2 regions of the Ensifer sp. NM-2 genome follow, and region 1 is predicted to be linked to the other one. Evidence: riboswitches for the same ligand, from Rfam matches in the RefSeq annotation. Region 1 holds a riboswitch; the other holds the start of a gene.
The links. Region 1 has a riboswitch for FMN ahead of C6558_RS17865 (DMT family transporter). Riboswitches for the same ligand answer to the same signal wherever they lie in the genome.

Region 1 (14,972 bases):
GCGTGAAGGTGCGGTTTCCGACGTACAGCAACTGAAACTTCCGGGTGTCGAGCCGCGCGGAGCGCTCGTTGTCGATCTTGACCTCAGGATGGGGCCGCTGCGCGTGATCGCCGCCCATCTCGGATTGCTTCGTCATTCCCGCGCGCAACAGGCCGAGGCGATCATCGAGGCGGCCTCCGATGCGGGCGGGCGACCCACGCTTTTGATCGGCGACCTCAACGAGTGGCGCATGGGCAAACGGTCGTCGCTGTCCTTCCTTAGCCCCGTCTTCGACCCCTCGCATGCGACCGTCGCGAGCTTTCCCTCTCGCTTTCCGCTGTTGCCGCTCGATCGCGTTCTCGGCAACCCGCACAGCCTGGTGACATCGGTCGCAGTGCACGATTCTCCTCTGGCCCGCATCGCTTCCGATCATTTGCCGGTCAAGGCATCGATCGATCTGAAGGTCGGCAAGCGGGAAGACCATAACAACGAACGGATTGAAGTGAGCCGGGCCGGATCGGCCTGAGACACTTTCTGGCGGGCAGGTGATGTTGTCCTTTGTCATTGTTGCCGTTGTCGCCATCGGCGGCGCGTTCGGTGCGGCGATTTTCTATGTCTATGGCCGCTTCGGTCGGCGTCCCCATGGAGACCCGTCTGCTGCACTCCCTGTCGCTGACGCCGATACCGAACTCGATCGGGCCATAGGCCCGCTGCTTCGCACCCGTTCCGGAAAGAACGGCATATCGCTGGTCTCTGACAACATCGAAGCTTTCGTCGTCAGGGCGCATGCGGCTCGCAGGGCCGGCCGCGGCCTCGACCTGCAATACTACTACTGGAAGGATGACTTGACCGGTCTCTTGCTCACGCGTGAAATCCTGACGGCTGCCGACCGCGGCGTCCACGTCCGCCTGCTGCTCGATGATATCAACGCCGGCATCCACGACCGGATGTGCATCGCGCTTGATGCCCACGAGAACATTGAGGTCCGGCTCTTCAATCCAAGCCGTGCCCGCACCGATCGTATCCGCCGGGGTTTCGAGATGGCCATCCGCGCTTTCAGCGCCACACGCCGCATGCACAACAAGCTGTGGGTTTCCGATGCGCGCCTGGCCATCGCCGGCGGGCGCAATATCGGCGATGCCTATTTCGACGCGGCCGAGCTTTCAAACTTTCGTGACCTCGATCTCTGGATGATCGGGCCGGTGGTCGATCAGGCAACGGCAATGTTCGATCGCTATTGGAACAGCACGTCCGTGCTGCCGATCGCCAAACTGCGCACCCCCCGCAAGCAATATCTGCCGGCGCTGAGGGAGGCGCTCGATGCCCATGCGCGCACGCCTGCCGCCCGTTTCTATCTGGAGCGCGTGACTGACGCGATGGCCGAAGAGACGTTCTATAGCGGCTCGAGAAGGCTGTACTGGATCGACAACGTTCGCCTTGAGGCCGACCCGCCCGAGAAGGCGCTGATGCAAAAGCGGCAGAACTGGCTGCTGCGCGAACTCTTCCCGCTGATCCAGGCGGCAAAGAACGATCTGCGCATCATTTCGCCCTATTTCATTCCCGGCACGGCCGGGACGCGCGAACTGACGGCGCTTGTGAAAAAGGGCATCCGCGTCGCGGTGCTGACAAATTCACTGGCTGCGACCGACGTCGCGGCCGTTCATGGTGGCTATGTGAAGTACCGTCGAAACCTCGTTCGCGCCGGTGTCGAGCTTTTCGAACTGAAAGAGCAGGGCGATACGGTCGAGAGTCATCGTATGTCGCTGTTTGGCCGGCGCAATGCGAGCCTGCACAGCAAGGCCTTTGTGGTCGATGGTCTGAACGGCTTCGTCGGTTCGATGAATTTCGACCCGCGGTCGGCATCGCTGAACACCGAAATGGGCGTTGTGTTTGTGGATGCAGCACTTGCCGGCGAACTCGCCACGATGTTTGAGGACGAGACGGCCCCGTCCGTCAGTTATCGGCTAAGCCTTGAAGGTGCGCGGCTCGTCTGGCGTGACCGAACCAACGGGACCGAGCGGCGGCTGCGGCGCGAGCCCGACGCCAGCCTGCTGAGGCGCGTTATCGCCGGGATCATCCGTATCCTGCCGATCGAATCGCAGCTTTGAGGTCCGCCGTGGCGCGCGCGCCGTTTACCGTCCGTTTACCCAGCGGTGGCGAATGCTGTGCGGAAAGCGCAAAAGCCAGGGCGTTGGCAAAGGCGGCGGCGAAAAAATGTTCTATCAGCAATCACGTGTGGAGGACCGCTGTTCTTAGGCTGGAAGGGCGCCGCCGATTAAGGTTATCGGAGGTTGGCGACTTGAAGTGAAGGGTGTTGACACTCTATGTAGGGGCAGAAGGCTAATCCTGTGATTCCCGGTTCGCAAAGGCATTGCGGGCCCGATTGATGAAGGTTCGATATGAGAAATCCAGTTGATACCGCCATGGCGCTGGTGCCGATGGTTGTGGAGCAGACCAACCGCGGCGAACGTTCCTACGATATCTTTTCGCGCCTTCTGAAAGAGCGCATCATCTTCCTGACCGGTCCGGTCGAAGATCAGATGGCAACGCTCGTCTGCGCCCAGCTTCTTTTCCTCGAGGCAGAAAACCCGAAGAAGGAAATCGCTCTCTACATCAATTCGCCGGGTGGCGTCGTTACCGCCGGTATGGCGATCTACGACACCATGCAGTTTATCAAGCCGGCGGTTTCGACGCTGTGCATCGGTCAGGCCGCCTCGATGGGTTCGCTCCTGCTGGCTGCCGGCCACAAGGACATGCGTTTCGCCACCCCGAACTCGCGCATCATGGTGCATCAGCCGTCCGGTGGCTTCCAGGGCCAGGCCTCTGATATCGAGCGTCACGCCAAGGACATCCTCAAGATGAAGCGGCGCCTGAACGAGGTTTACGTCAAGCATTGCGGCCGGACCTACGAAGAGGTTGAACAGACGCTCGATCGCGACCATTTCATGAGTTCCGACGAAGCGCTCGACTGGGGTCTGATCGACAAGGTCATCACGTCGCGCGAAGCGATCGAGGCTGCAGAGCAGGCGTGATAACGCGCTTTTGTGTCACGATAGATGCAATTGTGACACAATTGTAATGGTGAAAGGGCTTTATCGAGGGGGTAAAGCCGCTAAGATGACCCCTTAATGTTCTATTGAGCTGTGAAGACATAGGGTTCAGAGTTAGGTGGGAGAGTCGTTGCGGCCGAATCTTGGGCAAAATGCCCTGATACGGTGAGTACTCCCGGAAGCCCTCTTAATGCGGCGCAGGTCTTTGCGCGGGGCGAATTGAGTGGTCCGTGATATCTTTTCCGAAGATGTCCGGCGTGCTGGAAGGAAATGGAAATGAGCAAGGTCAGCGGTAGCAACGGCGGTGACTCGAAGAATACGCTTTATTGTTCGTTTTGCGGCAAGAGCCAGCACGAAGTCCGCAAACTGATTGCCGGACCGACGGTCTTCATCTGCGATGAATGCGTCGAGCTCTGCATGGACATCATTCGCGAAGAGAACAAGACCTCGATGGTCAAGTCCCGCGATGGCGTTCCGACCCCCCAGGAAATCATCAAGGTCCTCGACGAGTACGTCATCGGCCAGCAGCAGGCGAAGCGCATTCTTTCGGTCGCCGTGCACAACCACTACAAGCGTCTGGCCCATGCGGCCAAGGGCAGCGATGTGGAGCTGGCGAAGTCGAACATCATGCTCGTCGGCCCGACCGGTTGCGGCAAGACCTATCTCGCACAGACGCTTGCACGCATCATCGACGTGCCCTTCACGATGGCCGATGCGACGACGCTGACGGAAGCCGGCTATGTCGGTGAAGACGTCGAAAACATCATCCTGAAGCTGCTGCAGGCTGCCGACTACAATGTCGAGCGCGCCCAGCGCGGCATCGTCTACATTGACGAAGTCGACAAGATCTCGCGCAAATCCGACAACCCGTCGATCACCCGTGACGTTTCCGGTGAGGGCGTGCAGCAGGCGCTCTTGAAGATCATGGAAGGCACTGTTGCTTCGGTGCCGCCTCAGGGTGGCCGCAAGCATCCTCAGCAGGAATTCCTGCAGGTGGATACCACCAATATCCTGTTCATCTGCGGCGGCGCCTTCGCCGGCCTCGATAAGATCATCTCCGCCCGTGGCGAGAAGACGTCGATCGGTTTCGGCGCGACGGTTCGCTCGCCGGAAGATCGCCGCGTCGGCGAAGTTCTGCGCGAACTCGAGCCGGAAGATCTGGTTAAGTTCGGCCTGATCCCGGAATTCATCGGCCGTCTGCCGGTTCTGGCAACGCTCGAAGACCTCGATGAGGACGCGCTGATCCAGATCCTGTCCGAGCCGAAGAACGCTCTGATCAAGCAGTACCAGCGGCTGTTCGAGATGGAGGACGTCGAACTGACCTTCCACGAGGACGCGCTGCGCGAGATCGCCCGTCGCGCCATCGTGCGCAAGACCGGCGCCCGTGGCCTGCGCTCGATCATGGAAAAGATCCTGCTCGACACGATGTTCGAGCTGCCGACGCTCGAAGGCGTTCGCGAAGTCGTGATCTCCGACGAGGTGGTGAAGGGTGCGGCGCGGCCGCTCTACATCTATTCCGAGCGCTCGGAAGAGAAGGCGAACGTTTCGGCCTGATCGCAGGCCCACAGATCGGACCTGAAAAAGCCCGCCTCGTGCGGGCTTTTTCATGGCCTTGCACTTAGTTGTTGAGATGGCTTGCGCGGGGGACGATTTAACAATTCGGTTGTTGCTAAAGTGTCTTAACAACGCAATGATGTGACGATTCAGTAGAGGGCCTCGGCCGTTGCATATCCTTGAAGCCTCGTTTTCCGTCGCAAGGTACGCAACAGCAATAAAGCGTAGTCAGAAGGACCCGGCCACTGATGGTGGATGTTGCGGCGAGCCTTGAAAAGGACTCTCTAGCACTCCACTTTCATGTGGAAAATATGACAACCGGGAGTGCCGCTGTGGCTCCCGGGAACGGGCCCGAAATCGGGACGGAAAGGAAATGACATGACGAGCAAAACGTCTCCGGCGACTGAAAGCGCGACCTATCCGGTCTTGCCGCTTCGCGACATTGTAGTCTTCCCGCACATGATCGTGCCGCTCTTTGTCGGCCGTGAAAAGTCCATCCGTGCGCTTGAAGAAGTCATGGGGACCGACAAGCAGATCATGCTTGCCACCCAGATCAACGCGACGGACGACGATCCGGAAGCCTCGGCGATCTACCAGGTGGGCACGATTGCCAATGTCCTGCAGCTCCTGAAGCTGCCCGACGGCACCGTCAAGGTGCTGGTCGAAGGGCGCACGCGCGCCAAGATCGACAGCTACACGCCGCGCGAAGAATTCTACGAAGCGTCCGCACAGGCGCTCGACGAGCCGGAAGAAGATCCGGTCGAGATCGAGGCGCTCAGCCGCTCGGTCGTCTCCGAATTCGAAAGCTACGTGAAACTCAACAAGAAGATTTCTCCGGAAGTCGTCGGCGTCGCGAGCCAGATCGAAGATTATTCGAAGCTTGCCGACACCGTCGCATCGCATCTATCGATCAAGATCGTCGAAAAGCAGGAAATGCTGGAAACCACCAGCGTGAAGATGCGCCTGGAAAAGGCGCTCGGCTTCATGGAAGGTGAGATCTCCGTCCTGCAGGTGGAAAAGCGTATCCGTTCGCGCGTCAAGCGCCAGATGGAGAAGACCCAACGCGAGTACTACCTCAACGAACAGATGAAGGCGATCCAGAAGGAACTCGGCGACGGTGAAGACGGCCGCGACGAGATGGCCGAAATCGAAGAGCGCATCGCCAAGACCAAGCTTTCCAAGGAAGCGCGCGAAAAGGCCGACGCCGAGCTGAAGAAGCTGCGCCAGATGAGCCCGATGTCGGCGGAAGCAACCGTCGTGCGCAACTATCTGGATTGGCTGCTTGGCATGCCGTGGGGCAAGAAGTCCAAGATCAAGACCGATCTGAACCATGCCGAGGAAGTGCTCAACGTCGATCACTTCGGCCTCGACAAGGTCAAGGAGCGCATCGTCGAATATCTCGCCGTCCAGGCCCGTTCGACGAAGATCAAAGGCCCGATCCTGTGCCTCGTCGGCCCTCCGGGCGTCGGCAAGACTTCGCTTGCCAAGTCGATCGCCAAGGCGACCGGCCGCGAATACGTGCGCATGGCGCTGGGTGGCGTTCGTGACGAAGCCGAAATCCGCGGTCACCGCCGCACCTACATTGGCTCGATGCCCGGCAAGGTCGTCCAGTCGATGAAGAAGGCGAAGAAGTCCAACCCGCTCTTCCTGTTCGACGAGATCGACAAGATGGGCCAGGACTTCCGTGGCGACCCGTCCTCGGCTCTGCTGGAGGTGCTGGATCCAGAACAGAACTCGACCTTCATGGATCACTACCTTGAAGTCGAATACGATCTGTCCAACGTGATGTTCATCACCACGGCGAACACGCTGAACATTCCGGCGCCGCTGATGGACCGCATGGAAGTGATCCGTATTGCCGGCTACACCGAAGAGGAAAAGCTGGAAATCGCCAAGCGGCACCTGCTGCCGAAGGCGATCCGCGATCACGCGCTGCAGCCGAAAGAGTTTTCGGTCACCGACGGTGCGCTGATGGCGATCATCCAGACCTACACACGCGAAGCCGGCGTTCGTAACTTCGAGCGCGAACTGATGAAGCTCGCCCGCAAGGCGGTAACCGAGATCATCAAGGGCAAGGCCAAGGCAGTGGCAGTCACTGCCGGCAACATCCAGGACTACCTTGGCGTACCGCGTTATCGTCACGGCGAAGCCGAACGCGACGATCAGGTCGGTGTGGTCACAGGTCTTGCCTGGACCGAGGTCGGCGGCGAACTGCTGACGATCGAAGGCGTCATGATGCCCGGCAAGGGCCGCATGACCGTCACCGGCAACCTGCGCGACGTGATGAAGGAATCGATTTCGGCGGCGGCATCCTATGTCCGCTCGCGGGCGATCGACTTCGGCATTGAGCCGCCGCTGTTCGACAAGCGCGACATCCACGTGCACTTGCCGGAAGGCGCGACGCCCAAGGATGGCCCGTCGGCCGGTGTTGCCATGGCAACAGCGATCGTCTCTGTCATGACCGGTATTCCGATCTCCAAGGACGTGGCGATGACGGGTGAGATCACCCTTCGCGGCCGCGTGCTGCCGATCGGAGGACTGAAGGAAAAACTGCTGGCGGCCGTTCGCGGCGGCATCAAGAAGGTGCTGATCCCCGAGGAAAACGCCAAGGATCTCGCCGAGATCCCGGACAACGTGAAGAACGTGCTGGAGATCATCCCCGTTTCGCGGATGGGTGAAGTGCTCGAGCACGCTCTGGTCCGCGTCCCGGAGCCGATCGAATGGGACCCGGCAAATGAGCCGGCAACCGTCGCCGCGGTTGATTCGCAGGACGAAGCGGGCGCTTCCATCGCCCACTGATTGACAGGACCGGGCGGGTGCAATTGTGTTCCCGTCAGGCCCATTTGGCAGAAAAACAAGGAAGACCGGCCTCTGGCCGGTCTTTTTTGTTGTAAAAGCATGCTGCAAGCCTTGCATTCCAAGGGATTAGGCGCAATTGGGAATGGCAAGACGCGGGCGATGCGCAAGCCGCCGCGGCTTAAAAACACAGTCGTTTCGAACCATTTTGAAAGGGGTGGAAACATGAACAAAAATGAGCTCGTGTCTGCCGTTGCTGAGAAGGCCGGACTTTCCAAGACCGACGCATCTTCCGCAGTTGATGCAGTTTTCGAGACCATCCAGGCTGAACTTAAGGACGGTGGCGACATTCGCCTCGTCGGTTTCGGCAACTTCTCCGTTTCGCGTCGCGAAGCCTCCAAGGGCCGCAACCCGTCCACGGGCGCTGAAGTTGACATCCCGGCACGCAACGTTCCGAAGTTCACGGCCGGCAAGGGCCTGAAGGATGCCGTTAACGGCTGATAGGTTTGCTTGACGGCCGGATACGAGGCCGGCCGTCCAAGTCTTGAAGGGTTCGGTTCACGCCGGACCCTTTTGCGTTTCGGCTGCCCTTGCAGCAGCGCGGTCTTTGGTCTACGGCTCAGCCCTGTTCTCAGGGTGGGGTGAAACTCCCCACCGGCGGTAAGGGCTCAGCGCCGCGCGTCAAATATGACGCGCAACGGACGCTGTGACACTTGAAAGCTGCTGCATAATTTTCTCCTTAAATCGGATTGGATTTAAGGAATTATGCAGCAGGCCCAAGCCCGCGAGCACTTCAGGCGCTGTCGTGTCGGAAGGTTAGCAGATCCGGTGCGATTCCGGAGCCGACGGTCACAGTCCGGATGAAAGAGAATGATCGTGGGTGCGACGGGCGGGCGGTCCGTCGTCGCATCCTGCGCTCATGTGTCCTGATTTGTGTAGGTCCCTGTTTGCGGATGAAGGACATGAGCGAGACGACCCAAGCACTTTTCACCTCCCGTGCCATGGCCGGTGCGGCCTGGATGATACTGGCCGGCGTCGCCTTTGCTCTCCTGAATGTCGTCACGCAATGGATGACGATGCAACTCGGCTTTTCCGCCACCTCGACTGCCTTCTGGCAATATGCATTTGCACTCGTCTTCTCCCTGCCGTTCCTGTTTCGCGCCGGCCTGTCGGCCATGCGCACCGATTACCCCTGGCGTCACGTCATTCGCGTTGCCTTTGCGGCGCTCGGCGTAGGGGCCTGGGTTTCGGGCCTGGCTTCTGTTCCGATCTGGCAGGCGATCGCGCTGGTGATGACATCGCCATTTTTCATCATTCTTGGTGCGCGGCTCTTCCTGGGCGAACGCGTTGGTCCGGCACGCTGGGCAGCGGCGGCAGTCGGCTTTGCCGGCGCCACGATCATCCTGCAGCCCTGGTCGGAAAGCTTCACCTGGGCAGCGCTGCTGCCGGTTTTCTCGGCGCTGCTCTGGGGGGCGGCGTCGCTGATCACCAAGAGCCTGACAGGCATCGAGCGCCCTGAGACGATAACGGTCTGGTTGCTCGTGCTTCTGACGCCGATCAATGGTGTGCTGGCGCTGTCGGCAGGGTTTGTCGTGCCGAGTGGAACTATCCTTGCGCTATTGGTGCTGGCGGGGCTTTTGACCGTGGTGGCACAGTATCTGTTGACGCTTGCCTATACCGTCGCAGACGCAGCGTATGTGCAGCCTTTCGACGATCTCAAGCTACCGCTCAACGTTCTCGCCGGCTGGCTCGTCTTCGGTTATGCGCCGAGCGGCTATCTGTGGCTGGGGGCGGTCCTGATCCTCGGCGCCTCGCTTTTCATCATGCGCAACGAGATGAAACGCGAGCGCGCGACCGCGTAAGACAACGCTGCACAACAAAGGCGCGAGACTGTCATGCGCCTGTCATCGCCATCCCGCAGAACCCCCTTGTTTTGAATATTCGACATGGGGGATTTTTCATGACCATTTCATCATGCAGAACGGCACTTGCCGCCATACTTCTTGCGTCCGTTGCCTTTCCGGCTGCCGCCGAACCGGTGTTCAATCGTATTGCGTCCTTCGCCGTTGCCGACAATCTGCCGGAGGGCGATGCCCGCAAGGACGCGACATCCGCGGAAATCATTACCGCCACCGAAGACGGCAATACGCTGATCTATTCCGATAGCCCGGGCAAGCGCATCGGCCTTATCGATATCACCGACGCCAAGGCGCCGAAGGCGGCCGGTATCGTGTCGTTCGATGGCGAGCCGACCTCGGTAACCGTCGCCGGTACCAAGGCCCTGATCGCGGTCAACACACGCGAAAGCTTCACCAAGCCTTCCGGCTTTCTCGCTACCGTCGACGTTGCCTCGAAGAAGGTCGAGTCGACCTGCGATCTCGGCGGCCAGCCGGACTCCGTCGCGGTCAACAAGGACCGGACCATTGCTGCGATCGCGATCGAGAATGAGCGCGATGAAGAGGTCAACGACGGCAAGATCCCGCAGATGCCTGCCGGCGACCTGGTGATCCTGTCTCTGAAGGATGGTGGTGCCGATTGCGCGACGATCAAGCACGTGACCCTCACCGGTCTTGCCGAGGTTGCAGGCGACGACCCGGAGCCGGAATTCGTGTCCTTCAACGGCAAGGACGAGATTGCGCTGACGCTGCAGGAGAACAACCACATCGTCATCATCGACGGCAAGTCGGCGACGGTAAAGACGCATTTCTCCGCTGGCGCGGTCGACCTTAGGGACATCGACGCCAAGCGTGACGGCGCCATCGCCTTCATGGACGAGCAACCGGGCCGCAAGCGCGAGCCTGACGCCGTCAAGTGGCTCGACGACAATCGCATCGTCGTCGCCAACGAAGGTGACTATGAGGGCGGTTCGCGCGGCTTCACCATCTTCGATACGGCCGGTAAGGTCCTGTTCGAATCGGGTGCGAGTTTCGAACACGAGATCGCTTCGATCGGCCACTATCCCGAGAAGCGCTCGTCGGCCAAGGGCGTCGAGCCGGAAGGCCTCGAGGCTGCCAAGTTCGGCGAAGACAATCTGTTCTTCGTGCTTGCCGAACGTGCATCCGTCGTCGGCGTTTACAAGGACACCGGCGCCGAGCCGGAACTGCTGCAATTGCTGCCGTCGGGCATCTCGCCGGAGGGTGCCGTCGCGATCCCGTCGCGCAATCTGCTTGCGACCGCCAACGAGGTCGATCTCGGCGAAGACGGCGGCGCTCGCTCGCATGTGATGATCTACGAGCGTGGCGAAGGTGAAGCCGCCTATCCGCAGATCCGTTCGGCGGACAAGGATGGTCTGCCGGTGGGCTTCGGAGCCTTGTCGGGCCTCGCAGCCGTTGCCGACAAGCCGGGCTTCCTGCGCGCAGTCAACGATTCGGTTTATGCATCGCAGCCGACCATCTTCACCATCGATGCGACGCAGAAGCCGGCGTTGATCACCGAGACGCTTCGGATCACCCGCGATGGCGCCCCGGCACAGAAGCTCGACATCGAAGGCATCGCCAATGATGGGGAAGGGGGCTTCTGGCTCGCTTCGGAAGGCAACGCCGACAAGCTCTACAGCCACGCGCTGCTGCGTGTGAACAAGAAGGGCGAGATCAAGAAGGAGATCGCCCTGCCCGAAACTCTGCGTGCAGGCGAGAGCCGCTTCGGCTTCGAGGGTGTAACGGTTGTCGGCGAAGGCGACGATCAGGTTCTCTGGATGGCCGTCCAGCGCGAATGGAAGGACGACGAGAAGGGCTTCGTCAAGCTCGTCTCCTACAAGCCGTCGAGCGAGGAATGGGGTGCTGTGCGTTATCCGCTCGAGAAGGCGGATGGCGGCTGGGTCGGCCTGTCGGAAATCTCCGTCCACGGCGATTATGCCTATATCATCGAGCGAGACAACCTGATCGGCCAGGCAGCCAAGCTGAAGAAGCTCTACCGTGTCGCCCTTGCCGACCTGAAGCCGGCAGCCCTTGGCGGCGAGCTTCCTGTCGTCAAGAAGGAAGAGGTTCGCGACCTCCTTCCCGATCTGAGGGCCCTGAAGGGTTACGTCGTCGACAAGGTCGAAGGCTTCACCGTCGATGCCGCCGGCAACGGCTATGTCGTCACCGACAATGACGGCGTCGACGATTCCTCCGGCGAGACACTGTTCTTCTCCATCGGTGCCATCGACGCGATGTAATCGTCGGGCCAGGAGAAAAACGAAAGAGGCCGGGACATGACGTCCCGGCCTCTTTCTGTTTCGGCTATCTGTAAAGGCTGGGGGAAGGGCGGGCCTAGCGAGCGACCGCAATCTGTGCTGCTTCGGCCTCATCCTTGCGCTTGCGAATTTCGTCGGTCTTGTCGACGAGTTTGCCGACGATATCGAAGAGCTGACCGAGCTCCTTGTCGTCGAGCGCGGAGAAGATCTCCTCGATCAGCTGTTTGCGCGGGTGTTCGGCTGCCTCCAGGATCACGCGTCCCGTGTCGGTGATCGAGACGATCTTGGCGCGGCGATCCTCGGGATCGGGTTTGCGCATCACCAATCGGTCGCGCTCGAGGCCGTCGATCGCTTCGGTGACGGTGCGCGGCGCAAAGTTCAGCGCGCAGGCGATATCCGTCGAGCGACAGGGGCCGAGCTTGCTCAGGAAGAACAGGAATTTGCTCCGCGCCAGCGAAACGCCTTCCTCCGTCATCGACTCGTTCACGAGCCGGTGGACGCGGTGATAAAGCTCAAACAGTCTGTCGGAAACTTCGAATGTCTTCTTCATGATCATCGTTGGAAAATTGTGAGGTGCCATGTCAAATGGCAGCAACATTATTGATAGTTACAATTGCTACATTTGTCGACTAAAACCTCTGCAATTTCACGGTAACGACCTCCGCAAGCAAGAAACGGCCTCCGTTTCCGGAGGCCGTTTCACTTGTAGTGCCAAGAATTTCACCCGTTCGGACTATGCTGCCCGGCGCGATGAGCCGGTCCAAGGCGCGTAACCGTGGCCCGAATCCTGGGCCAATGTGAAGCGAGCGATCAGTTCGCGAAGACGGCCGGCCTCCTGTGCCAGCGTCGCGCTTGCGGCGTTCGCCTCTTCGACCATTGCGGCGTTCTGCTGGGTCACCTGGTCCATCTGGTTGACGGCGGTGTTGACCTCGGAAAGCCCGGCGGACTGTTCCTGTGCCGAAACGGCGATCGCGTCCATGTGCTGGTTGATCGTGACGATAAAGCCTTCGATCGTGCGCAGAGCCTCGCCGGTTTCACGCACGAGTTTGACGCCGCTCTGCACTTCCACCGCTGAATTGCGGATCAGGTCCTTGATCTCCTTGGCGGCATTGGCCGAACGCTGTGCGAGTTCGCGCACTTCCTGGGCGACGACGGCAAATCCCTTGCCGGCATCACCGGCGCGCGCTGCTTCCACGCCGGCATTCAGCGCCAGCAGGTTGGTCTGGAAGGCGATTTCGTCGATGACGCCGATGATGTTGGAGATTTGGCTCGACGAATGCTCGATGCGGCCCATGGCGTCGATTGCGCCGGAGACGATGGCGCCGGACTTGTGGGCGCTTTCGTTTGCCTGGCTGGCAATGGCGCGGGCTTCGTTGGTGCGCTTGGACGAGCTGCCGACATTGACCGTGATCTGGTCGAGGGCGGCTGCCGTTTCTTCCAGCGACGCGGCCTGCTGTTCGGTGCGACGTGACAGATCGTCGGCGCTCTGGCTGACTTCGCGTGCACCGCTGTCGATGCTGCCCGAGCTGGAGGAGACGGCAGCCAGTGTATCGGCCAGCTGGGCAACGGCCTGGTTGAGGTCGTGACGCAGCTGTTCGAAATCCGGTGCGAAAGGTTCGTTGAGCTGGAAGGCGAGATCGCCGGCCGCCAGGCGGCGAAGACCGGTTGCAAGGCCGGCTGTCGCTTCCTGCAGACGGAGCTGTGCGGCCGCCTCGGCCTCTTCGGTCACGCGGTGACGCTCGGCCTCTGCCTGCGAACGCTGGACCTTGGCATCTTCCTCGAGCTGAAGATTGGAGATGGCCGCCTCGCGGAAGACCTCGACGGCGCGCGCCATCTCGCCGATCTCGTCCTTGCGCACGCCATAGGGAATGGCGGTGGCCGTATCGCCATTTGCGAGACCTGCCATCGAGCGGGTGATGATCTGGATTGGACGGGCAATGCCGCGGATTGCGTAGAAAATAGCGCCGAGGACGATGAGAGCCGCAACCGCGATGACAGCCATTTCGATCATACGGATCTGGTCGTGCGTGGTGGAGCTGTCAGCAACGGCAGCGTCGGCGCCGGCCAGATTGAGCGCGCGCATTTCCTTGATCGCCTGGTCGACCTGCTGTTCCCTCTCGCGCATCTCGACCTTGAACACGCTTTGCGCCTTCATATTCTCGAGATTGTTGGAGAGCTTGACCATGCCGGCGGAAACCGAGAGGTAGGCCTCATAGGCGCTCTTGACCTTTTCAAGTGCTGCCTTGTCGGCGTCGTTGACCATCAGGGCGGCGTATTCGTCCGAAAGCTTGTTGAAGCCATCTACGGTTTCGCCGATGACCTTCTCGGCCGCCTTCTTCTCGAAGGGGGTCAGCGAGATCAGGTGCCGGGCAAACGACATGCGTGTGTCCGAAAGCTGGGTTTCCAGTGCGCGCGAGAGCGAGACACGCGGCAGCCACGTGGTGGCAATCTCGTTGTTGCGCTCGTTCATCATCTTGATGCCGCCAAGCGAGGCGACGGCCAGAACGGTGACGATGAGGCCAACCATCAGGAAAAGGGCAATAAGGGTGTGTGATATCTTTAGGCGCGACATGAATAACTCCGGAGGAACGGCGTCCGTAAAAGCTTGTGCATGAATAAGTCGTTCCGGCTCTTGATCGTCATGACGGAGCGGATGCCGAAGCAGGGAGTCATTCCTGTGCTTGGCCGCACGCAAAATGCAGCCGAGCGGAACCTAGCCAACAAGTTCTTACAAAAGCGCTAATCGATTAAAGTGAGTATAATCTGATATTTGCACATAGGGGCGCGCGCTTTTGCGGCAGAACGTTTCAAGTCGAAACTCCAGTCATTACGTATGAGCGCTGGCTTTACTTAACTGCCCTGAAATAACGGCGAGTGACGGGCGCATCCGCGTGGATGACGGTGTCCGGCGCATTGACGGGTGCTGCTCCCACGGGCCATGGTCGGCCATGTCCTTCCGCTTCGTTCACACCGCCGATCTTCATCTTGATTCCCCGCTGCGCAGCCTTGCGCTTCGAAATGCCGAGCTCGCCGACATCGTGCGCGGTGCGACCAGGCAAGCGCTTGTGAGGATCGTCGATCTTTGCCTTGCCGAAGAGGTCGATGCCTTGCTGATCGCCGGCGACCTTTATGATGGCAGCCAGACCTCGATGAACACCGCGCTGTTTCTCGCTGGCGAACTGCGCCGGCTCGACGAGGCCGGCATCCGGGTCTTCATCATCCGCGGCAATCACGATGCCCAATCGCAAGTGACGAACGAGCTGACGCTCTCGCCATCGACACACGTCTTCAAGGGCCGCGGCAAGGCAGTCCTCGCAAAGACGCTGGAGAGCGGCCGCGATGTCTATATCCATGGTGTGAGCTTTGCGAACCCCCATGCGTCGGAAAGCTTGCTGCCGTCCTTTCAGTCACCGGTCGCC
Region 2 (14,972 bases), on a different contig from region 1:
CCCTTGGCGATCGCATCGGCGATCTGCTCGCGCACAGTTGCGGCGAAGCGCTTGTGCGCCATCGGGCCAAGCGTCGTTTCCGGATCGAGCGGGTTGCCGAGCTTGTAGTTCGACACCCAGGCAACCGACTTCTCGACGAAGGCGTCATAGAGCGATTCATGCACATAGATGCGCTCGATGCCGCAGCAGCACTGGCCGGAATTGAAGGTAGCGCCATCCATCAGCGTGTCGACGGCCGCATCGAGATCGGCGTCTTCCATGACATAGCCCGGATCCTTGCCGCCGAGTTCGAGGCCGAGACCGGTGAACGTTCCGGCGGCCGCGCGCTCGATCGACCGGCCGCCTTCGACCGAGCCGGTGAAGTTGATGAAGTCGAAGCTTTTCGCCGCGATCAGCGCCGCCGTCGTCTCATGGTCGAGGAAAACGTTCTGGAACACGTCGGCCGGAACGCCGGCCTCGACGAAGGCGCGCACCATGCGTTCGCCGACGAGGATCGTCTGGCTGGCATGCTTGATGACCACCGTGTTGCCGGCCATCAGCGCCGGCGCGACCGTGTTGATCGCGGTCATGTAGGGGTAGTTCCACGGCGCGATGACGAAGACCACGCCATGCGGCTCGCGCTCGATACGACGGCCAAAGCGGTCGCTCTCTTCGACGAGGATCGGCTTCAGCGCGTCGGCAGCAATCGAAGCGACATAGTTCGAGCGCTCGTTGAAACCCTTGAACTCGCCGCCGTGGCGCACCGGCCGGCCCATCTGCCAGGCCAGTTCCGGCACGACCTCGTCGACCATCTCGTTGAGACGGGCAACGCCTGATAGTACCAGGTTGACGCGCTCGTCCAGCGGACGGCGGGCCCAGCTCTTCTGCGCCTGGCGCGCGTGGGCGACGGCCTGCTTGGCCATTTCCAGCGGCAGCGCCGGGCGCTCGGCATAAACCTCTCCGTTCACCGGAGAAATACACTTGATCATGCTCATGATCGTCTTCCTGCTTCCATTTCGAATGACGGCGTAGCCGGCCCTTGGTACCGGACCGGCCACTGAGATCTAAGTTTCCGGCCTTGTCAGGCCCGCTCGAAGCCGCGCGCCACTTCCCAGTCGGTGACGCGACGGTCGTATTCTTCCTGCTCCCACTCGGCCGCGCGGACATAGTGGTCGATGACGTCGTCGCCGAAGGCGGCACGCAGCATCTTGGACCCCGTCAGCGCCTCGGTGGCGGCGCGCAGGGTGCGCGGGATCTCGCGCACGTTCTTGCCGCCGTAGGCATCGCCGACGAAGGGCGCTTCCAGTTCCATCTTGCCTTCGATACCGGAAATGCCGGCCGCGAGCAAAGCCGCGAAGGCGAGATAAGGGTTGAGATCGGAGCCGCCGACGCGGCACTCGATGCGGATCGCCTTGGTGTCTTCACCGCAGAGGCGGTAGCCGGCCGTGCGGTTGTCCTTGCTCCACACCGCCCTGGTCGGCGCGAAGGTGCCGGCCATGAAGCGCTTGTAGGAGTTGATGTAGGGCGCGAGGAAATAGGTGATCTCGCTGGCGTGGCTGAGCAGGCCGGCCACATATTGGCGCATCTGCTCCGACATGCCGTATTTGCCGTCCTTGTCGAAGAATTTCGGCGTCTTGCCGTCAGGGCTCCACAGCGACTGGTGGATATGCGAGGAGGAGCCCGCGGCCGAATAGTTCCACTTGGCGAGGAAGGTGATCGCCTTGCCGCGCGACCAGGCAATCTCCTTGCAGCCGTTCTTGATGATCGCATGCCGGTCGGCCATCGTCAGCGCGTCGGCATAGCGCACGTTGATCTCTTCCTGGCCGGCGGACGCCTCGCCCTTGGAATTCTCGACCGGGATATCCGCGCCCTGCAGGCCGTTGCGGATCGCCCGCATTACATCCTCTTCCTTGGTGGTCTGGAAGATGTGGTAGTCCTCGTTGTAGCCGCTGACCAGCTGCAGGTCGCGATAGCCGGACTGGCGCGCGTCGTCATAGGTCTGATCGAACAGGAAGAATTCGAGCTCGCTCGCCATGAACGCCTTGAGGCCCATCGCCTCCAGCCGCGCGATCTGCTTCTTCAGGATGGCGCGCGGTGAATGCGGCACTTCGGCATGGGTGTGATGATCGAGCATGTCGCACAGCACGAGTGCGGTGCCTTCGAGCCACGGAATGCGCCGCAGCGTCGAAAGGTCCGGCTTCATCGTGTAGTCGCCATAGCCCTTCTCCCAGCTCGTCGCCTTGTAGCCGGAGACGGTCTCCATCTCCATGTCGGTCGCCAGCAGGTAGTTGCAGCTATGCGTTTCCTGCCAGGCGCTGTCGACGAAATACTGCGCGTGGAAGCGCTTGCCCATCAGCCGGCCCTGCATGTCGACTTGGCAGGCGAGAACCGTATCGATGCGGCCGGCGGCGACATCCTCTTTCAATTGCTCGAACGAATAGCTCATCAAATTTCATCCCATGTTTCGGCAAGCGGCCGTTCCCGTGGCCGCAAAAAGAAAGGCGGAAGCTGCAGATGCGCTCCCGCCCATTTTATTATTGGTTAGACTTGGCCGACCGCCTTTTCGGCAGCGGCGATTTCCGCCTGGCGGCGAGCCACTTCATCGCCGATCGGCGGACCGCGGAACCGGCGGTTTTCCAGGCCGAACCAGATGATCGCAGTCAGCGCCAAGAAGCCGACGGTGATGTAGAGCGCCCAGTCGTTTGGCGGCTGGATGCCGAGAACGAAGATCAGCACCATGGCGATGATCGAGAGCACCGCGAAGAGCTTGAACACGCCCTCGCCCAGGTTCCACGGACCCATCTTGTCCCACTTCGACGTACCCCAGGCGAACAGACCGAGCGTGATCGGGATCGCGAAGGAGAAGAACAGGAAGATGACGGTGCACGATACGACGATCGTATAGACCGGCGTTTCGCCGATCGAGACCAGCGACGAGCCCCAGACGAAGAGCACGGAGAGGATCGAACCGGTCCAGATCGCAGCCACCGGCGTGCGGTAGCTCGGGCTGACCTTGGCCAGAGCCTTGGACGCCGGCAGGCCGCCGTCACGCGAGAAGGCGAAGATCATGCGCGAGACCGACGTGACGGTTGCCAGGCCGCACAGCCACTGGCTGACGAGGATGGCGAGGTAGAGCACGTCCTTGATCACAGGGTGAACCTGCGCGTCCATTGCCCAGAAGAACACGTTCCAGCCCTGCTTGGCGGCTTCGTCCATGTTCGGCAGCATCAGCACGAAGGAGCAAAGCATGATGTAGCCGAACAGCGCCGACCACAGCACCGACGAGACCATGCCGCGCGGCACGGATTCTGCCGCCTTTACGGTTTCTTCCGAGGTGTGCGCGGAGGCGTCGTAGCCGGTGATCGTGTAGATCGGCAGCAACAGGCCGAGCAGGAACACCCAGGTGCCCGAGGTCGCCGGCCATACGTTTCCACCCGTCTCGCCGGAATAGTTGGAGAAGGTGAAGAGGCGGGCGATGTCGTAGCTGTCGGCGACGGCAAGGCACACGAGCGCAAGCAGGATCGCCGTTGCGAAGATCAGGTAACCCGAGAAGTCGGTGAGCTTGGCCGTAAGCCCGATGCCCATGTGGTTTACCAGCGCCTGAGCGCCCGTGATGACCGCAAGGAAGATGATGCGGGTGAGCGTCGTATCCGCAAGACCGAAATACGGCGTGCCGAACGAGCCCATGAAGAAGTAATAGGTGCCGACGTTGATGGCGCCGAGAACGGTGACGAGACCGAGCAGGTTGAACCAGGCGGTTACCCAGCCGGTGAAGCGGTTGCCGAGGATCGAGCCCCAGTGATAAAGGCCGCCGGCCGTCGGATAGGCCGAGCTGATCTGCGCCATGGCGACGGCAAAGACGAGCGAAATGAAGCAGCCAAGCGGCCAGCCGATGCCGATTGCGGCCCCACCCGCACCCGACGTCGCCTGCGCCAGCGAGTTGATGCCGCCGGAGAGAATGCAGATGATGGAGAATGAGACCGCGAAGTTCGAGAACTGGCTCATTCGCCGCTCGAGCTCCTGGGCATAGCCCATCGAATGCAGGACCTGCATGTCCTGCTTTTTGTCGAGATCACTGTAGTCTGACATTTTTCTTCCCCTGATTTCTTCAGACCCGACCGCCCCATTGCAGCAGGGTCCCATCACCACCTGCCCCGGCAAGCCGGAACAGGACCGCGGCAAAGCCGCTCCCCAGGGTCTTTATTTTGCTGAAAGCGCTGCCACGCCTTTGCTGAGCAGCCCTTCCAGATAATCGGCCATGACCCTCTGGCCGATCTCGTTTCGAATGAGATCGTTGCGGATCTCGATCATCACATTCGGCAGCCCGTTGTGGACGCCGTATTCGATCAGACTGTGCGTAACGCCGTCGGCCGGCCCGTAAGGCTCGTTGCGGCGGATATCGTAGGCGACCTTGCCCCTGGTTGCGAAGGTCAGCATCTGATCGGCGAGCCGGCTGTCGGCATCATGCAGGATGCCCACTTCGACGGAACGCGGCTTGCCGAAATAGACGGGCGTGAACGAATGCATCGTGACGACCACCGGCGGTCGGCCTTTGGCCTTGCGCTCGGTCACGAACTGGCTGATGGCGTCGTGAAACGGCAGGTAGATCTCGTCGACCCGTGCCCGGCGCTCCTCCTCCGCCATGTCGCGGTTGCCCGGAACCTCATAGACTTCGCTGACGGCAGGCATGGCGCCGTCGGCCTCCGGCGGGCGGTTGCAATCATAGGCAAGGCGCGAAAAGCGCTGGTAGATCAGGACCGCGTCGAGCTTGCGCGACAGAAACTCTGCAACCGCGAGCGCGCCCGGGTCCCAGGCAATGTGGCTTTCGAGCGCCTGCGGCGAAAGGCCGAGCGAACCGAGACGCTCCGGCACCCGGCGCGACGCATGTTCGCAAACGAGAACGATATCGCCTCTCCCGGCCGCGTTCTCGATCGCAACCGGATCGCCATCTGTATCGGTCAAAAGTCGCGTCAACACCGGCATCCCCTCTTGCCCCGTTAGACGTTCGTTAATGAAAAGATTTGTTCAGAGATTAGCGAGTGTCAATCGAAATCTGAAACGATCTCTTCAAAATTGCGATTGACTCCAATTGTGACAGCGATGTTTAATCTGTCACAAACTGGCGTTAGACCAGTTCAGGGGAGACTATGACTAGCAAGGCGACACCCACGACGGTGTCGGATGTGATCAACGCCCACTTCGCCGCGCTGACCCGCGCGGAAAGACAGTTGGCAGAGACACTTCTCGACAACTATCCCGTATCGGGACTCGGTTCGATCACCACGGTCGCCGAGAACGCCGGCGTATCGACTCCGACCGTCGCCCGCATGGTGCAAAAGCTTGGTTTCAAAGGCTTTCCCGATTTCCAGTCGCGGCTGCACCAGGAGCTGGAAGCCACGATTTCCAACCCGATCACCAAGCATGACCGCTGGGCCGCAAGCGCGCCGGGCACCCACACGCTCAATCGCTTTGCCGATGCCGCCATGAACAACATGCGCGAGACGCTGGCGCAGATCGAGCCGCGCGAATTCGACGAGGCGGTCGCCCTTATCGCCGACCGCAAGCGCAACGTCTATCTGCTTGGCGGCCGCATCACCCGCGCCGTTGCCGATTATCTCTTCACCCATCTGCAGGTGATCCGCCCTGGTGTCACCGAAATCGCGTCGAATGCCAGCGCATGGCCACACTACGTGCTCGACATGCGCCACGGCGACGTGCTGATTCTCTTCGACATCCGCCGTTACGAGCAGGAAATGGAGACGCTGGCGAAATCGGCGCGCGAACGCGGCGTCGAGATCGTCCTCTTCACCGATCGCTGGAGCTCGCCGGTGGCAAAATCCGCCTCCAAGGTCTTCCGCTCGCAGATCGAGGTGCCCTCGGCCTGGGACAGTTCAGTGGTGATCCTGTTTCTGGTCGAGGCCCTGATCGAGGCCGTCCAGAGCACCAACTGGGACGCAACCCGCGACCGGATGAAGACGCTAGAGGGATTGTTCGATTCGACCCGCATCTTTCGCAAACCGGTTTAGGAGGAGTGGCCGGCACGTTCACGGAATTTTATGCACGTGTGTTTCAGTGAAGGCGCCGTGTCGAAAAAAGAATTGTTCTTCCAACGACATGCGCGGCGCGAACAGACAGATCGCTGTCACACAAGTTTCATCGCATCTCTTTAACAGCATCGCCGAAATTGACTGAAAACCCATAAGGAGAACGCCAGTGATTTCAACGACTCAACGCCTGCTCTCGCTTTCCACCGCCATGCTTCTGGCAACGACGGCCATCGCCGCTGCCGAGCCGAGCGAAGAGCTCATCGCCGCCGCCAAAAAGGAAGGCTCGCTGACCACCATCGCACTTCCGCACAACTGGTGCGGCTATGGCGACGTCATCGCAGGCTTCAAGGCCAAGTATGGCCTGGAAGTCAACGAGCTGAACCCGGATGCCGGTTCGGGCGACGAAATCGAAGCCATCAAGGCCAACAAGGGCAACACCGGCCCGCAGGCGCCTGACGTCATCGACGTCGGTCTCTCCTTCGGTCCGTCGGCCAAGGCCGAAGGCCTGATCCAGCCCTACAAGGTCTCCACTTGGGATTCGATCCCGGATTCGGCCAAGGACGCCGAAGGTTACTGGTACGGCGACTACTACGGCGTTCTCTCCTTCGTGGTGAACACCGACATCGTCAAGGACGTGCCGAAGGACTGGGCCGACCTGAAGAAGTCGGACTACGCCAACTCGGTCGCCATGGCCGGCGACCCGCGCGCCTCCAACCAGGCGGTTCAGGCCGTCTACGCCGCCGGCCTCGCCGCTGGCGAAACCGATGCCGTCAAGGCTGGTGAAACGGGCCTCGGCTTCTTCGCCGAAGTCAACAAGGCCGGCAACTTCGTTCCGGTTATCGGCAAGTCCGCCTCGCTCGCGCAGGGCTCGACCCCGGTCGTGATCGCCTGGGACTACAACGGCCTTTCCTGGCGCGACAGCCTCAACGGCAACCCGCCGGTTGAAGTCGTCGTTCCGGCTTCGGGCGTCGTCGCCGGCGTCTACGTCCAGGCGATCTCGGCCTACGCGCCGCACCCGAACGCGGCAAAGCTGTGGATGGAGTATCTTTATTCCGACGAAGGTCAGCTCGGCTGGCTGAAGGGCTATTGCCACCCGATCCGCTTCAACGACCTCGCCAAGAACGGCAAGATCCCGCAGGAACTGCTCGACAAGCTGCCGCCGGCAGCAGCCTACGAAAAGGCTGTCTTCCCGACGCTCGAAGAGCAGGCCAAGGGCAAGGAAGCGATTACCACCAAGTGGGATAGCGTCGTCGGCGCAAACGTGCAGTAATATCCATGACTTCCGCCTCTCCGCGCCTCGGCGCGGGGAGGTTTCCCTAAAGCGCGTCACGATCACCAGGATTCGCTTGCTGCGCTTTAAGGTCTTGTTTTTGCGCATGTCGTTGTCGCAAACCGCAACACGCTTTTGCGCGACATGGTTTAATCTCGTGCACAATTCCTTAGCTCGGTATCGATCTAAGGAATTTTGCAGCAAATCAAAGCGCTAAGGCGATCTTTGTGCGTTCATGCGGACGCGCAAAGGTCACTGCAAGCCTCGGGACAGAAAGCCTATATGAGCACCGCTTCACCGACCTTGATCAGCAAGCGAGCCGTCATCGACTGGCTCGGCATTGCTCCCTTCATGCTTTTCGCGCTGCTGTTCCTGATCATCCCGACGCTTTATCTCGTCACCGGCGCGTTCCTGACGCCCGATGGCAGCTTTACCTTCAAGAACATCGGCGATCTGTTCACGCCCTCGATCCTCAGCGCCTACTGGATCTCGATCCGGATCTCGATCGCGTCCTCGATCGGCGGCGCGCTGATCGGCTTCTTCCTCGCCTGGGCAATCGTGCTCGGCGGCGTGCCGACCTGGATCCGCTCGGGCCTCCTGACCTTTTCGGGCGTCGCCTCGAACTTCGCCGGCGTGCCGCTCGCCTTCGCCTTCCTCGCGACCCTCGGGCGCACCGGCCTCGTCACCGTCTTCCTGCGCGAATGGTTCGGCTTCAATCTCTATTCGACCGGCTTCAACCTGCTGTCGTTTTTCGGATTGACCATCACCTACATGTATTTCCAGATCCCGCTGATGGTGCTGATCCTGACGCCGGCGCTCGATGGTCTGAAGAAAGAATGGCGCGAAGCCTCTGAAATCCTTGGCGCCTCGACCTGGCAGTACTGGCGCATGGTGGCGCTGCCGATCCTGTGGCCGAGCCTGCTCGGCACCACGCTCCTGCTGTTTGCCAACGCCTTCGGCGCGATCGCCACGGCCTATGCCTTGACCGGGTCCTCGCTCAACATCGTGCCGATCCTGCTCTATGCGCAGATCCGCGGCGACGTGCTGCACAATCCGAACCTCGGCTATGCGCTGGCGCTCGGCATGATCGTCATCACCGGCATCTCGAACGTTCTCTATATCTGGCTGCGTATGCGCGCCGAACGGTGGCAGAAATGAAAGCACAACGTCTCGGCGCCTGGATCGCCATCGCCATCGGTGCAAGCTACTTCATCATCCCGCTGCTGGGCACGCTGGAATTCTCGCTGCGCATGCGCCGCGGCGAATACTCGTTCGACGCCTATCGCTCGGTCTTCTCCGACCTGCAGTTCCGCGAGACCTTCGGCTATTCGATGATGATGGCCGTGTTGACCATCGTCTTCGGCATGCTGCTGGTGGTGCCGACCGCCTATTGGGTCCGCCTTCGCCTGCCGCAGGTGCGCCCGATCATCGAATTCATCACCCTTCTGCCGCTGGTCATCCCGGCGATCGTCATCGTCTTCGGCTATCTGCGCCTCTACAACTCCTCGTCGTGGATCCCGCTGACCGGCTCGATCTCCGGCACCAATGCGCTGTTGATGTTCTCCTACATGACGCTGTCCCTGCCCTACATGTACCGGGCGGTCGATACCGCGATGCGGGCGATCGACGTCCGCACGCTGACGGAAGCCGCCGAAAGCCTCGGCGCCAAATGGCCGACGATCCTGTTTCGCTGCATCTTCCCCAACGTCATGAGTGGCGTGCTCTCCGGCGCCTTCATCACCTTTGCGATCGTCATGGGCGAATTCACCATGGCCGCGCTGCTCAACCGCCCGGCCTTCGGTCCGTACCTGCAGCTCGTCGGCGCCAACAAGGCCTATGAGCCTTCGGCGCTCGCGGTCATCGCATTCGCCATCACCTGGCTCAGCATGGGTCTGATCCAGCTCGTTTCCCGCATCCAGAAATCCGCTCCGGCCAAGGCTTGATCACATGGCATTCCTGACACTGAACAATATCCAGAAGTCCTTCGGCCCGGTTCAGGTCGTGCACAACTTCAACATGGTCATCGACAAGGGCGAGTTCGTTTCGTTCCTAGGCCCGTCAGGCTGCGGCAAGACGACGATCCTGCGCATGATCGCCGGCTTCGAGACGCCGTCGGGCGGCACGATCACCATCGACAGCAAGGACCAGGGAACGCTGAAGCCCAACCAGCGCAACATCGGCATGGTGTTCCAGGCCTATGCGCTGTTTCCCAACATGAACGTCAACGACAACGTCGCCTTCGGCCTGAAAGTCGCCGGGGCGCAGAAGTCGGAGATCGATACACGCGTCAAGCAGATGCTGAGCCTGATCAAGCTCGAGCACCTGGCCGACCGCTTCCCCTACCAGCTTTCCGGCGGCCAGCAGCAGCGCGTGGCGCTCGCGCGCGCCCTCGCCGTCAAGCCGCAGGTGCTGCTGCTCGACGAGCCGCTGTCGGCGCTCGACGCCAAGATCCGCGTGTCGCTGCGCGAGGAAATCCGCCAGATCCAGCAGCAGCTCGGCATCACCACTGTCTTCGTCACCCATGACCAGGAAGAAGCCCTGTCGATCTCCGACCGCATCGTCGTCATGAATTCCGGGCGAGCCGACCAGATCGGCACGCCGTTCGAGATCTACAACACCCCTGCGACCCGATTCGTCGCCTCCTTCGTCGGCACGCTCAACATCATCGAAGCCAAGGTCGCCGACCCGGCCGCCGGTGCTGTCACCATCGGCAACCAGCAGGTGTCGCTGAAGGAGCCGATCGCCGGCATGAAGGGTGGCGACAACATTTCGCTGGCGCTGCGCCCGGAGGCAGGCTCGATCGCCGACAGCGCCAGGGGCGACACCGCGCTGACCGGCGAGGTGGTTTCGACCAGCTTCCTCGGCTCGGTCATCCGCACCAAGCTGCGCATCGGCGGCGACGTCATCTCCTTCGACATGTTCAACGACCCCGGCCTGACGCCGCCGGCCTTCGGCTCGAACGTCACGCTCCGCTTTGCCGCCAAGGACCTGCTCGTCATCCGCGAGTAGATCTCCAGCGTCCCCCTACAGCGCGTGCGTCTTGTTACGCGCAAAGGTCGCTGTAGCGCTTTGAAGTGCTGCATGTTTTTATCCCTAAATCGAATAGGATTTAAGGAAACATGCAGTAGCTGCCTTGCACATGCCGTGGAGAGATTGCCTGAACCGTCGAATGAAAAACAGCGCATTTTGCACCGGCGGCCGCCATGACTAAAGCGCAGCCGAGTGCGTTCGTCACCCATATCCACGAAGAACTCGCGGATATCGGTCCCGTTGACATAGGCCGCTTCTTCGGCGGTTGGGCCTATCTTGTCGCTGATCGCCAGTTCGCCATCAGCATCAAGGATCGCCTCTATTTCAGGGTTGATCAGCCCCTGAGAGATGCGCTTCTCAGCGAAGGATGTCAGCCGTTCACCTACAACAAGGGCGGCAAACCGGTGGTCGTGCACCGCTACTACGAAGCACCGGTCACTTGCCTTGATGACAGGCAGGCGCTGCTCCATTGGTCCGCACGCGCGATCGCCGCCGAAGACGAAGCCCCGCGTCGCGTCCGCAGATAAATGTCTCGTGGCGGCGACGCGGCACGCGGCCGAGGTCAGACTACGGCGGCTCCCGACGGGAACAGATTTGTCCGGGAGCGATACGGCACGGAAAAAATCTGTCGCGATTTCCCGGATTTTCGTCGCGTCATGCGTTTGACCAGGCACGGCCGATCTATATAGTCGCTCTTGTTCTCAGGGCGGGGTGAAACTCCCCACCGGCGGTAGCGATCGAAAGATCGAAGCCCGCGAGCGCTTCGGAGGTCTACTTCGGAGGTCAGCAGATCCGGTCAGATTCCGGAGCCGACGGTCACAGTCCGGATGGAAGAGAGCAAGCAGGAACGTGGACCCCACACCGGGGTTTCGCGCGCGTGCATGTTCGCCCGACGGGAAAATTGGAAACGCCAAACCCTGGAAGGCTTGAGACCATGACTATTCTTTCCCACCCCACCGCCAAGATTGCGATTGTCCGTGCCCGCTGGCACGCCGACATCGTCGACCGCTGTGTCGATGCCTTCGTCGCCCAATGGACGAAGTTCGGCGGCAGTGCCGCCGACGTCGAGATCTTCGACGTGCCAGGCGCGCTGGAAATCCCGCTGCACGCGCAGAAGCTTGCCAGGACCGGCCGTTACGCCGCGATCCTCGGCACCGCCTTCGTCGTCGATGGCGGCATCTACCGCCATGACTTCGTCGCTGGCACGGTGCTCGACGGTATGATGCGCGTCCAGCTCGATACCGACGTGCCGGTGCTGTCGGCCGTGCTGACGCCGCACAATTTCCAGGAAAGCGCGCCGCTGATCGCCTTCTTCCGCGAACACTTCGTCGCCAAGGGCGAAGAAGCCGCCAATGCCTGCGCCCAGATCCTCGACGCCCGCGCCAAGCTGGCGCTGCTCAACGCCTGATCTGCTGGCGGGCCGCAAGCCCGCGCCGTATCCGGCCGCCACCCCTCATCCGGCCTGCCGGCCACCTTCTCCCCGCCTGCGGGGAGAAGGCTAGGGTGAGGGGCAAGGCTCGCTCAGCGCTCCGATGCGCAACCATCGAGCCGCTTCGCGGCGCCTGCTTGAATCAACCTCTGAACCACCTGAATCAAGCCGCCAGCAACAGCCGGCAAACCGCTGTTTCGAATAGCCAATTCCCGGCGTTCAATGCACCGGCTCTGCCTCATCAAGGCACCGTTCCAGCGCCGCCATCCGGTGGCGATGACCGACCGCCTCGAAACCGACGACGGTCACGAACGGCGCAAACATCAGAATGATCAGGCAGATCGCCATGTCGACGCCCGCCATCGCGGCCGCGATCGACGCCGCAAGCAGCAGCATCGTGCCGGCGAGCAGCCAGGCATGAAGCGGTTCCGACTGCCGCAGCAGATAGGCATACATGCCGTAGACCAGAGCGATATAGGCCGCGACCGGGACCGCCACCGTCAACACGGTCGCAAGCGACCCGATATGCGCCTTGTGCTCGATGTAATAGGCGGCGACATGCAGGCCCGCACCGGTCGCAACGATCGCGGCGAAAATGAACATGTGACCATAGCCCCAGACGAAGGAGCGTCTGCGGTGCACGTGCAGGACCTCGGCACTCGGCAACAGGAAATAGATCCACCACATGCCGAAGGTAAGCCCGGTGCCCGCAAGGCAGACGAGCGCCACGTCGAGGTTCCAGCCCTCCCCATCCACCACCGCCGTGATCGAGGCGACCGTGCCGACGACGCCTTCTCCGAGCGCGATGATTGCCAGAAGGCCGTAGCGTTCCGCAATATGGTGGGCATGCCAGGGCGTGCCGCCATGCCGCGTCTCGGCGATATAGGGCCCGAGCATCTCGATGACGGTGAGCGCCACGACCATGGCGAAGGTGACAACGATCGAGAAGTCGACGAAGATCTGCACGACCCAGCCGAGTTGCGCAACCGTGATCGCTACCACATAGGTCATGCAGGCCTGCCGTCGTGCCGGATCTTGGCCGGCGGCGCGCAGCCACTGGAAGATCATCGCCACCCGCATGACGACGTATCCGAGCACCATCACGCCATTGTCGAGATGGGCACCCTCGTCGACCGAGCGGAACATGGCGGGAAGGCCGATCGCCAGGATCAGCACGCCGACCATCTGCACCATGGTCACGCACCGGAACACCCAGTCGTCGGTGTCATAGGCGGAAGCAAACCAGGTGAAATTGATCCAGGCCCAGCAGATGGCGAAGCTGGCGAAGAAGAAGCCGATCAGCCCCGCCTTGAAATGTCCTTCGGCCATCAGATGCGCAAGCTGCGATGCCGCAAGGCTGAAGGCGATGACGAAGGTCAGGTCGAACAGAAGCTCGAGCGTCGTGGCTGTGCGGTGGTGTTCGTGCGTGTCGCGGCCGCTCATGCGCGCCAGGCGGTGGCTTCCGGCATGCGGCGGTGTCGTTGGGGCGTCGGGCATGGGGCGGCATTCCTCGCTGACGTGACGATATGCAAGCATGTTCAAATATTTACAGAAGCTTCGTCAAGCCGGCAGTGCCCCGGCGGTCTGCCAAAACACCCGACAGCGCCGCGCCTCAAACATGACGCGCAAACGACGCTGAAACGAATTAGGCAGTGGCAAATCAGGAAAAGACGCCCGGCATCTCTGCCGGGCGTCTCGCCGCGATGCGCGAGGGAGGATCAACGTGCATTGCGGTATTAGAGCATTTCCAGGAAAAGTGCGAATCGGCTTTCCGCCAGGAAATGCGTAAAAACAAAGAGATAGAGCGGGTCTGTGGCTCCGTTTAAACCGGAAACGCTCTAGCAGTTGGCTCGCTTACTTCGCCGCGTCGAGACGATCGATCGCGTCGACATTGCCGGCCGACGGGCCGTTCGCGTCGAATTCGGAGGCGAGCCAGGTATCAACGATCGACTTCGCCAGCTCCGGCCCGATGACGCGCGCGCCCATGGTGATGATCTGTGCGTTGTTCGACTTTGCCGCCCGCTCAGCGGAATAGGTGTCGTGGGTCAGCGCGGCGCGGATGCCCGGCACCTTGTTGGCCGAGATGCAGACGCCGATACCGGTGCCGCAGAACAGGATGCCGCGCTCGTTGTCGCCATCGACGATGGTCTGCGCCAGCTTCTGCGACAGGTCGGCGTAGAAACCGGACTGGCTGAGGTCGCTGACTTCGAGGTCGGCCTTGCCCTTGAGATGGGCGGCGATGACGTCGAGCAAGGGCTTGCCGGCGCTGTCTGCTCCGATTGCGATCTTCATGATTGTTCCTTTCCGTCTTGTTGATCTGCGGGGTACGAGGGCTCAGATCGCCTTCGAGACGCGCTGCAGAATGTCGAGATAGCCATTGACGTCCCAGGCGGAGCGGCCGATGAACAGGCCGTCGATGTGCCCCTGGGTGATCAGTTCTTCGCAATTGCCGGGATTGACGCTGCCGCCGTAGAGGACGGGAACGCGCACGCCGAGCGCGCCTTGCGCCACGTCGGCGATCCGCTTATGGCGCTCGTCGGCATAGTCTGATGTTGCCGGAATGCCGTTGACGCCGATGGCCCAGACCGGCTCGTAGGCGAGCAGGATCGTCGCCTTGCGCGCGTCGCCTTCCAGCAGTTCCAGCGCGCCTTCAACCTGCCGCTTCAGGACGGCATCCGCCTCGCCCGCCTCGCGCTCGGCGAGCGTCTCGCCAATGCAGATCAGCGGCACCAGGCCGTGGCGCACCGCCGCTGCCGTCTTCAGGCCCACGGTACGGTCGGTCTCGCCGAAGTGCTCGCGCCGTTCGCTATGGCCAAGCTCGACCACATCGAGGTTGCAGTCCCTCAGCATCACCGGCGAAACCTCGCCGGTCCAGGCGCCGGCGTCGTCCCAATGCATGTTCTGCGCACCGACCTTGACGCCCGTTTGCACGAGCCGTTCCTTGACCTGTCTGACGGCGGTAAAGGGTGGAATGACGAAACGCTGGATGCGCTCGTCGCGCGCTCCGTCCGCTGCGGCCAGCCTCTCGGCAAAGACCATGGCCTCCGCCAGCGTCTTGTTCATCTTCCAGCTTGTGCCCACCCAGAGCTGCGGCTTGTTCATGCTTTCTCCGATGCTTTTCGATTGTCGACCGTCACCAGGGGGATTCCGGCCTCGCGGAGCGTCGCGGCATGCTCATCCGCCACCTCGGCGCCGGTCAGCACCGCATCGAAGGCGT

Region 2: linked by a shared signal. The riboswitch ahead of C6558_RS07775 (6,7-dimethyl-8-ribityllumazine synthase) and the one ahead of C6558_RS17865 (DMT family transporter) in region 1 are both predicted to bind FMN.

The regions. Positions count from the first base shown of each region.
Region 1 is NZ_PVZR01000008.1:145,769-160,740, forward strand. Features, by position in the region: gene C6558_RS17835 (endonuclease/exonuclease/phosphatase family protein) at 1-505, shown strand, start outside; gene C6558_RS17840 (phospholipase D family protein) at 528-2,087, shown strand; gene clpP (ATP-dependent Clp endopeptidase proteolytic subunit ClpP) at 2,379-3,011, shown strand; gene clpX (ATP-dependent Clp protease ATP-binding subunit ClpX) at 3,306-4,583, shown strand; gene lon (endopeptidase La) at 4,962-7,382, shown strand; gene hupB (DNA-binding protein HupB) at 7,605-7,880, shown strand; FMN riboswitch at 8,003-8,255, shown strand; gene C6558_RS17865 (DMT family transporter) at 8,333-9,241, shown strand; gene C6558_RS17870 (esterase-like activity of phytase family protein) at 9,340-11,535, shown strand; gene C6558_RS17875 (MarR family winged helix-turn-helix transcriptional regulator) at 11,630-12,103, opposite strand; gene C6558_RS17880 (methyl-accepting chemotaxis protein) at 12,287-14,125, opposite strand; gene C6558_RS17885 (exonuclease SbcCD subunit D) at 14,502-14,972, shown strand, end outside.
Region 2 is NZ_PVZR01000003.1:88,398-103,369, reverse strand. Features, by position in the region: gene C6558_RS07825 (aldehyde dehydrogenase family protein) at 1-974, opposite strand, end outside; gene C6558_RS07820 (glutamine synthetase family protein) at 1,061-2,425, opposite strand; gene C6558_RS07815 (amino acid permease) at 2,521-4,068, opposite strand; gene C6558_RS07810 (N-formylglutamate amidohydrolase) at 4,180-4,953, opposite strand; gene C6558_RS07805 (MurR/RpiR family transcriptional regulator) at 5,127-6,005, shown strand; gene C6558_RS07800 (ABC transporter substrate-binding protein) at 6,193-7,296, shown strand; gene C6558_RS07795 (ABC transporter permease subunit) at 7,579-8,454, shown strand; gene C6558_RS07790 (iron ABC transporter permease) at 8,451-9,239, shown strand; gene C6558_RS07785 (ABC transporter ATP-binding protein) at 9,244-10,305, shown strand; gene C6558_RS07780 (TfoX/Sxy family protein) at 10,500-10,853, shown strand; FMN riboswitch at 11,020-11,169, shown strand; gene C6558_RS07775 (6,7-dimethyl-8-ribityllumazine synthase) at 11,261-11,734, shown strand; gene C6558_RS07770 (low temperature requirement protein A) at 11,975-13,252, opposite strand; gene C6558_RS07765 (RpiB/LacA/LacB family sugar-phosphate isomerase) at 13,610-14,047, opposite strand; gene C6558_RS07760 (triose-phosphate isomerase) at 14,090-14,857, opposite strand; gene C6558_RS07755 (DeoR/GlpR family DNA-binding transcription regulator) at 14,854-14,972, opposite strand, start outside.